DNA from 2 places in the Novosphingobium sp. TK71 genome. Region 1 is predicted to be linked to the other one. Evidence: predicted binding sites of a transcription regulator. Region 1 holds the regulator's gene; the other holds the start of a gene.
What was found. Region 1 encodes LexA, which represses DNA repair genes until DNA is damaged. Its sites were predicted from a motif close to GTTCCNCNCTTGTTCT; they were not measured.
Positions count from the first base shown of each region.

Region 2: ACXJ16_RS26145 (LexA family protein) is a predicted target of LexA. The motif match lies at 1,356-1,371, and genes of this name have one in related genera.

Region 1 is NZ_CM143962.1:1,002,983-1,007,687, forward strand. It holds gene gltX (glutamate--tRNA ligase) at 1-93, opposite strand, end outside; gene ACXJ16_RS04570 (ComEC/Rec2 family competence protein) at 123-2,336, shown strand; gene lexA (transcriptional repressor LexA) at 2,392-3,087, opposite strand; gene ACXJ16_RS04580 (molybdopterin molybdotransferase MoeA) at 3,185-4,396, opposite strand; gene moaC (cyclic pyranopterin monophosphate synthase MoaC) at 4,393-4,705, opposite strand, start outside.
Region 2 is NZ_JBSZKA010000003.1:5,851-10,555, reverse strand. It holds gene ACXJ16_RS26150 (Y-family DNA polymerase) at 1-878, opposite strand, end outside; gene ACXJ16_RS26145 (LexA family protein) at 885-1,334, opposite strand; gene ACXJ16_RS26140 (hypothetical protein) at 1,547-1,972, opposite strand; gene brxL (BREX system Lon protease-like protein BrxL) at 2,219-4,321, opposite strand; gene pglZ (BREX-1 system phosphatase PglZ type A) at 4,329-4,705, opposite strand, start outside.

The DNA of each region.
Region 1 (4,705 bases):
GCCGATATGGAGATAACCCGTGGGCGAGGGGGCAAAGCGCGTGACGACGGCCTTGCTGCCGTCTGGTCCGCTCGATGCACTGCCGCTTGCCATTATTGTAACCTTCCTGTCCTATGCGCGCCATGGCCAGCCAAGCCGCCACGTCACTTGATTCAGAGCATCCGGATCTTGCCGGAACCGCTGCATTGCAGCATCGCCCATGGATCAGCCAGAGCCACTTGTCGAGCAGTTTGGCCGGTGTCGAGTGTTTTCTTTCGAACTGCGGTTTCGCTAGAGGACCATGGCTCACCGTAGCCTTCGGAACCGGCATAACTGCGTGGTTTTTCCTGCCTACAGCCGAGGAGTGGGTCACCCTTTGCGTAGTATGCGTCGCAGTTGCTTTATTCGCACTGTACTGCCTTCAGGGTGCTACGCGGATTCCATATATCAGGCAGGCGATGATCGCTTGCTCGCTTCTCGTCATGGCGGGATGTCTCGTTGTCTGGGCGCGCTCGGAAACGGTTGGTCAGCCGGCGATCGCAAGGCCGCTGTTCGGAACATTCACGGCCCGCGTTCTCGCGATCGAGGAGCAGCCGGCGCTGAAGCGGGACAGACTGATTCTGGCACTGCGGGAGCCGGGGACCGGCAGGCCGATCAAGGTTCGCGTGAACTTGCCCGCATCGGCGCGGTCTCCGGCACTTTCAACCGGCGCTATCATCCGATTCCGCGGGAGATTGATGCCTCCGGCACCTCCGATGCTGCCTGGCGCCTACGATTTCGCCAGGGCGGCTTGGTTCGCCGGGATATCCGCAACCGGCGCCGTGCTTTCCCCTGTGGAGGTGCTTTCCCCCGGAGCGGGTGACGACTGGCTTGGCGAGCAGCGAATGCGGCTGTCCCGTCATATCGCTGCAAGCCTTGAAGGATCCGCCGGCGGGATCGCCTCGGCGCTCGTCACAGGGGACATGGGCGGGATCGGCAAGGCAGAGGCCCAGGCGATGCGCGATGCCGGACTTGCGCATCTGCTCTCGATCAGCGGCCTGCATGTCAGCGCAGTTGTCGGTGCGGTCTATATCCTCGCGCTGCGCCTGCTGGCGTTATCTCCCGCGCTGGCGTTGCGGGTGCGATTGCCTGTCCTTGCGTCGGCTAGCGGGGCATTGGCGGGCGTTGGTTACACTTTGCTGAGCGGATCGCAGGTGCCGACCATACGCTCCTGCGTGAGCGCGCTACTGGTACTTGCCGCATTGGCGATGGGGCGTGAGGCGCTGTCGATGCGATTGCTTGCGGCGGCCGCCTTCATCGTCCTTCTGATCTGGCCCGAATCGATTGTGGGCGCTAGCTTCCAGATGAGCTTTGCCGCCGTTGTCGTGCTGATCGCGTTAGGCAATGCGGTGCCCATCCGGCATTGGTTCTCGGCCCGTGACGAAGCATTGCCTTTCAAGGCGCTGCGCAGCCTATCCCTGATCCTCGTCACGGGCGTAGCCATCGAACTCGCGCTGATGCCGATCGGACTTTATCATTTTCACCGCGCCGGACTCTATGGATCGATCGCCAATGTGGTTGCCATCCCGCTCACGACCTTTCTTGTCATGCCCCTGGTCGGCGCGGCGCTGCTTTTCGATATCGTTGGGGCCGGATCGCCGGTCTGGTGGCTTGCTGGAGTAGCCATCGATCTGCTGATCGGTCTGGCACGGTTCATCGCCTCGCGGCCCGGTGCGGTGAGCATGGCGCCGACGATGGGCGGATGGCAGTTTCTACTTTTCGTGACTGGAGGACTTTGGCTGGGGCTTTGGCACGGAAAAGCCAGGCTCTGGGGTCTGCTTCCAGTCGCCAGCGGCTTTATCGGCCTGCTCCTGCTGACCCCGCCGGACATCGTCGTTTCGGGAGATGGCCGCCAAGTTGCTTTGATTGACGGTCCGGGGAGGCGCCTTGTCATGCTGCGCGACAGCTCGAGCGATTACGTTTTGGACAATCTGATGGAAGTAGCGGGAGTTCAGTCAAAACCCGTCTTGATTGCAGACTGGCCGGGCGTGCGATGCAACCCGGATTTCTGTGCGTTGATGCTGGAACGTGGCGGGAAGGCGCGCCACATACTGATCGCCAGGGGCCGGGATATCGTGCCGGAAGACACTTTGGCTCGGGCCTGCCAGCGCGCCTATCTCGTAATTGCGGGCCGACGTCTGCCGCGAAGTTGTCAGCCAATCTGGCTGAAGGCGGATCGCAACATGCTGAGCAAGACGGGCGGCGTGGCGATCGACCTGAAGCGCCGCACGGTACATTCAGTGGCAGATGCGCAAGGTGATCATGGGTGGTGGCGTTCGCCGCCGCTTTCTTATGGCGTCATCGCCAAGGCCCGGTAATAACGCGGCGGCGAGACGGCGGAACAACCGGACATCGTCTCACGCTTGAGCCGCATCAGTGATAGCGGCGTAGCAGTCCGGCCAGTTTGCCCTGAACCTCGACTTCGTCAGGCCCATAAATCTGCGGTTCGTAAGCGGCATTGGCAGGGTCAAGGCGCACCATTCCGGCTTCGCGGCGCAGATACTTGAGCGTGGCTTCAGCCCCTCGCACGAGAGCGACGACAATTTCACCGTCGCGAGCGGTATTGGTGCGCTTCACCAAGGCGAAATCGCCGTCGAGGATGCCCGCGTCTATCATCGAATCACCCGAAACCTCGAGCGCATAGTGTTCGCCCGAACCAAGCAGCGCTGCGGGAACCGGGAGCATGGACTGTCCTTCGAAGGCCTCGATCGGCACGCCGGCGGCGATGCGGCCGTGGAGTGGGATTTCGATGACATCGTTCGCGGGGGCAGGTGCGATCTGGGGTGCGCGGACAGGCGCTGCAGTATCGTTGCTGTTCGCCGCCGGAGTCGATCTTGCAGGTTTGGACGTTGCATCCTCAGGCTGGCGCAGGACTTCGAGAGCGCGAGCGCGATTGGGGAGGCGGCGAATGAAACCCCGTTCCTCCAAGGCGGAAATCAGGCGGTGAACGCCGGACTTGGACTTGAGGTCCAGCGCTTCCTTCATTTCCTCGAAGCTGGGCGAGATGCCGCTTTCCTCAAGCCGGACCTGAATGAACCGGAGCAATTCGTGCTGCTTGCGCGTCAACATCTGCGTTGCCTCTTCGTTCTGCGGCCCATGGCCCTGTCTCGTCCGGCGATTTGCCTGCGAACAATGAGGGAACAATTATGCAACGAATCCGGTATCGTCAAGCAATACCGCCATTTTGGAGCAAGAACACTTCAACAACATCTCCTGCATTCGCGGCCGGCGCGCCAATGGGGCGATCGATCAGTACATTGCTTGCCGCGAGCGATGCCAGAGCGCCGCTGTCCTGAAGCGGGTTCGCGCAGACCGTCTCGCCGTTCCAGTAACCGCGCAAAAACTCCCGGCGGTTGCCCGCAGCGGGCAGGGGGGCCGAAAGCCGGGTTGCAACCGGCTGTGGGATTGGCCGTGAAGCCCCCAACAGGGCCCGCAGGACAGGCAGGAGAAACTGATAGGCTGTCACAAGGCTGGATACCGGATTCCCCGGTAATCCGATGATAATTTGCGGCCCGGTAGCGCGCTGGCGGGTCGCCACGAGCAGGGGCTTGCCCGGCTTGATGGCCACGCGCCAGAAGTCCAGCTGTGCGCCCCATGCTTCGAGGGCCGGGCGGACAAGATCGTGATCGCCGACCGAGGCACCCCCGCTGGTCACGATGACGTCAGAATCGCTCGCCTGTTCGAAGGCGGCGATGAGGTCATCGAGCTTGTCGGCCACGGGGCCTATCCGGTTCGCATCCACCGGAAGAGAGCGGGCCATGGCAACCAGCATGACGCCGTTGCTGGCAGGAACCTGATGGTTGGCGCAGAACTCAGGGTCGGTCGAGAGTTCGTCGCCGCTATCTATGACGGTTACCCGCGGAATCCGTCGGACGGGCAGGTGGCGATGGCCGGCGGCAATGCCGAGCGCGGCTTGCGCCGGGCCGATCAAAGTACCGGCGGCGAGAAGTTCGCGGCCTTCCACAAAGTCCATGCCGCAGCGCCGGATATGGCGGTGGCTAGGTTCGGGTGCCTCTCCCGTCAGGGTGATCTGTTGCCCCTCGCGAGCGAGGTCTTCCTGAAGGATAACGGCTTGGGCGCCCTCAGGCAGCATCGCACCGGTCGAAATCCTTACTGCTTCGCCCGCGCCGACTGACGCTTCGTAAGGATGGCCGGCCGCGCTCTCGCCAATAACGCGCCAAGGCCCCGACAGGTCGGCGGTTACGGCATATCCATCCATTGCCGAGAGATCAGCCGGAGGCTGACTGCGATGAGCGCGCAAGGGTTCCGCTAGAAAGCGTCCGAGCGCGCCGTCGATATCGACCCGCTCGATGGGGAGAGGCTCGACAAGTGCAAGAAGACGGGACTGCGCTTCCTCGAGGGAAAGGTGCGGCTTCACAGCGCTTCAGCTCGCCAGTGGCCCGATTTTCCACCTGTCTTCTCGATCAGGCGAATGTCGCCGATGATCATGCCCTTATCAAGCGCTTTCGCCATGTCGTAGATTGTTACGAGTGCGACGGAAACCGCTGTAATCGCTTCCATTTCAACGCCAGTCTTGCCGCTTAGACTTACCGTTGCCTTGGCGGATATGGCTTGTGCGTCAAACGTGAAATCGAGGTTTACGGCATCAAGCAACAGCGGGTGGCACATCGGGATAAGGTCACCGGTCTTCTTAGCGGCCATGATGCCGGCGATACGGGCAGTGCCC
Region 2 (4,705 bases), on a different replicon from region 1:
GCGAATGCGAACAACCGGCAAGCCTGAAGTTTTTGAGCGCGGATTTTCTCGGCCGCGCGTACAGCCCTTCGCACCATCGCTTCACGCAGTACCTCGCGATCGTGGACCGGATCTCCGAACGTGCGCGTCACCGCCGTAGACTTCAGTGCTTCCGGCTCAGGTTGGAAGTCACTGCATTCGACGCCGTTCAACTCGCGCACTAAGCGCTCGAGCACGACAGTCCCGACGTCACGAGCGATGTCAGGGTGCATCGCTGCAAGATCGGCCGTCGTGCGGATGCCGAGCGGGTGCAGCCGTTTTGCCATAGCCTTGCCGATACCCCACACCTCCTCGATTGGCCATTTGGCGAACATGCGCCGGCGCAGCCCCTCGTCGTGCAGGTCGATGACGCCGTTCCAGACTTTCTCGGACGCCTTCGCCAAAGCGTTGGCGACCTTGCTTAGGGTCCGTGTCGGACCAAGCCCAATCCGAGTCGGCAGCCCAACATGTAGTTTGATAGTCGCGCGAATGCGCTGCGCCTGCTCGACATCACCAAGGCCACAAGGTAAAACTGGTAGATGGAAGAACGATTCGTCGATTGAATATATCTCGACGGTATCGCTGAACTCGGAGAGCACCATATTGAAGCGCCGATTCATATCCGAGTAAAGCTCGTACGAACTCGATCGATATTGCACGCCATGCCGCTTCACGATGTCGCGAATCTTGAACATGGGTGCCCCCATCGAAATATGAAGCGCCTTGGCTTCTGCCGATCTCGCGATGGCGCATCCGTCGCCATTCGATAATACTATCAGCGGCACATTGCGCAGCGTGGGATCGAAGACCCGCTCGGCCGAGCAGTAGAAGTTCTCGATATCGACAATGGCCCAGCTCATGACGGCTCAGGCCTGAAGGTTGCGGACGCTGGCGCGGACCACGCCCCACACCTCGACGCTCTCATCCGCGACGACAGGGTCATAGTGCAGGCGACTGTTGCGCGCCTCGAGCGTTGGCACGCCATTGCGGACGCAGAGCTGGCGGACGACGAAGCCGCCATCGACGACGGCGATGACGATGCGGCCGTTCACCGGCTTCGCATCACGATCGACCACCAACACGTCGGAATCGAACAGGCCCGCATCGAGCATGGATTGTCCGCTGACACGGAACACGAAGCTGGCGGCGCGATCGAGGCGCAGCAAGTCCACGAGGTTAATCGCGGATTCCTCCCAGTCCTGGGCGGGGCTGGGAAAGCCCGCGCCGGCCGCGCCGACAACCTTAAGTTGCACGGGCCGAGGGAGGTCGCTGAGGGGAATCGGCGTGGACGGGGGTATGGCAAGAGTGGTGGACATTGGTCGCTCATACCGCAAAAATGAACACGAAGGGAACATAGCAAAAACACAACACGTACATTGCGCTTCGATCACGCTCGCGGACAGTTTATGTGCGCGCGACCGATCCGCCAGGAAACCGCTGGCTGTATCCTATGAATCGGCAACGATTTTGGGATGCGATCCGATCGCGCCCGTGTCGCGAAAAACTGGTATTGGGCAAATGACGTTTTCTAAAGCCCTTCCGGCCAACTTTTCGCCTTTATATCAGCAGTCTTCCAAGGGCAGGCTTCGATAAGCGCTGCCCTCACTTCTAAATCGAAAACTTCGCGCTCTCTTTTCTCGTAATCAAGAAAATCGATAATTGATTGTTGTCTTTGATGCCGCTCGGAGCCGGATAAAATTGCCGAAGTTAAATCTGGGTATTTCGCGCCTTCAGCCACCCTATCTCGATACCAACTAATATATCGCTGCATCATGTCGGGTGACATTTCATTATTATGCGACTCAGCATACTCCGCATCTGCTAGAAGCATATGGCTATGAGCACGCAATTTAGCGGCCTGATCTTCTAAAACGGAGGCACACTTCATTTGCGCGTCTCGCCCACCTACCGGCGCAGTGGCAGCGAGTACCAAGAAAGCAAGGTATGCAATCATACCCTTATGATGACGGAAAAATTTCTGGCAGTCCAGACGGGGCCGCTAGGCGCAAATTCTTGGCACTAGAGGGGTGGCTCAATAGGGTTGCCTGATCCACCATATGCGCCATAGCTTTTGCGCCTGGCGCATATGGTATGCTTTGCGCGCCCGTGGTGGCGTCGTTCGCTCGACGTTCGTTCTTCCAGGGACCGGGGTAGCGAGTGGAGCGCCTGCAAGAGCTCACGCCTGCTTCCCACGCCATATTCATAGCGGGTGGGAATGCTTAACAGGTTCTTCAACATACGTCACATAAAAGCCGCGAACCATACGATGGTCCTGCATTCTTTCCCCAAGGGAGAAGCCGTTCAATTTACGGGGTGTTGGCTGAAATATATCCAGCCCGCGATCCAGAACCATTTTCCATCCAGTGTCGGTGGTGATGTCACGGGCATGCAGCGTTCCGCTTCCATCAAAGGCCCAGGTGAATTCAATGCCCGTTCCCGTGCAGGCCTCTGCGATCCCGTCGAGACATTCCCGCTGCTCCTGAATGTTTCCATCGTCCGCTGCGGTGACAAGGTGCACCGCGACCTGATCCTCCGGCCGCTTGCGTCGGATCAGCATTTCGATAAGTTCCATTACGTTGCGCGCCTGATGGAACTTGCGGATATAAGGATCTGTGATGATGATGCGTTTTGCACCATCCGTCCAAGGGCCGAAAATCTTGTCGAAACTGATACCTTTGCGGTTCTCGGCGAAGACAATATGCCCAGGCTTTGGATTAATCGCCGAGGCAACGTTGCTTCCTCGCGGTTCAGAACTAGCGCGCATCTCGGTCGGCTGAGCGTCAGTCGGCGCTTTATCCGCCCGTTCGCTAATTGGTTCATCATGGCCCACAGATCGCTGATGATAGAATTGAGGAAATTCTTCTTCCTCCAGCGTCGTGACGCTGCGCTTTGAGCCATCCTGAGAAATGTAATGGAAATTGGCTGTTTCGAAAGTGCTGTCGATCCGCAATAGCTGATCCTTCACGCGCTTGCGGCATTCGATAGCAAATCGCAGTAGTTCTTCGACTTCCGCTTCCGTCTCGCCACCATTCGGGAAAATCAGCTTAAGAAGCCCCGACATGGTCTTATTGATCGCCGCGCGGTCCCGAATATGAGTCTGAACAGGGACAGTGAAGAACTGATCAGGCCGGTGCGAGAAGTCCTCGGCGCGTAAATGACGCAGGATTTCCGCGAGATAGTCGACGATGAAACCGTAGCCAGATGTGAACATCTCCCCCCGAATGATGCCCACCTCCCACCCGGGCAAATAGGCATGCAATCGATCGATAAACGCGCTGTCATGGAACTGCGGCGGCAGCGCTTCGAACAGATCAGTATTCTTCAGCATCCATGGGACGTTGTGGTCGGTGTTGCCCACAAATGCGAAGCTCGCCTCCGCCCCCATAGGATTGACCCCGCGGGAAAACTGCTTGTTCGCCATGTAATTTTTCATGATGTCGACAAGCGCTTTGTTGGCGGTTTTCTCGCGCCCAGCAAATTCGTCAAATGCCACTACATCCCAATAACCGACTAGCCCGATCCTTCCGTTGGAGTTGTTCACAAAGAGCTTGGGAACCGTTACCTCACCGCCCGAGATCAGCTGACCATGGGGAGAAAATTCGGAATAGATATGCGATTTGCCTGTACCCTTAGGGCCAAGCTCAATAAGGTTGTAATTGCGTTCGACGAAGGGGATCAGACGCAGCAATTGCAATAGTTTCGACCTGCGCCCGAACAGCGATGGATCGAAACCGATACTTTGCATAAGTAGATCGATCCATTCGTCGGTTGTAAATTTATCACGTGTTACGCGATAACCTTCATAGTCGACACGGGCGATCTGGATCGGCTTTAGCGTATCGATGATCCAGGGAGAAATTCGGCTATCTTCCGAAAATTCGTACTGCACATCGGCGATACACCAGATGCCCGTTACAAGCAGCTTCGGGTGCGCCTTGACCGTGGCGCTGTCGATCGCAACCCGTTTGATCCCAAGGTTTTCGAACACCGCTTCATAGGCATCGGTCTTTTCGTTCAGCGCTACACTGACCTGATCGATGACCTTGTAACGGCCGCGCTCCTTGATCGTCGACTGGACCAGCCCCGCCTCTGAGCGATGAACGTAGTGCTTGCGCAGGATGTCCTTGACCGTCTCGATGCCCGTTGCGATCGAGGCCTCGTCATCGGTCGCACAATATTGGCCGAGCAGGTATTCGAGCACATAAGTGGGAACAATGGCGTTCCCCTTCACGGCTTTCACTAGATCCTTGCGAACCACGAAACCGGCAAAATGCTCGTTGATCTTATCATCAAGGGTCGACATTGGCACCTCAGAAATCGAAATCTGTGCTGATCCCGCGTTTCAGCAGCAGCGGCTGTGAAGCGTGATCTTCGAAATGGCTGGTCTTGCCGATGCGCGTTCGCAGCTTCATGAAGACTGTCTGATCGTTATAGGCGTCCGCCGCCCTGGACAGCAGGAAGCTCCGCGATAGCTCACGTTCACGCGGGTTCTCGGACGCGAAATCGAATTCCAGCTCGGCTTCGTCAGAGATGAGCATTCCATCGTCGGCAAAGATCGCTGCATGCACCTGCCGAGGCTGCTGCTTATCGGTCGCCGGCTCTGCCTGATAGAAGGTGACCTGGATCTGGCCCGTGGTGATCTGGGCACGGGCTGGCGGAATGATCTGCACCGACACCTGTCCGACAT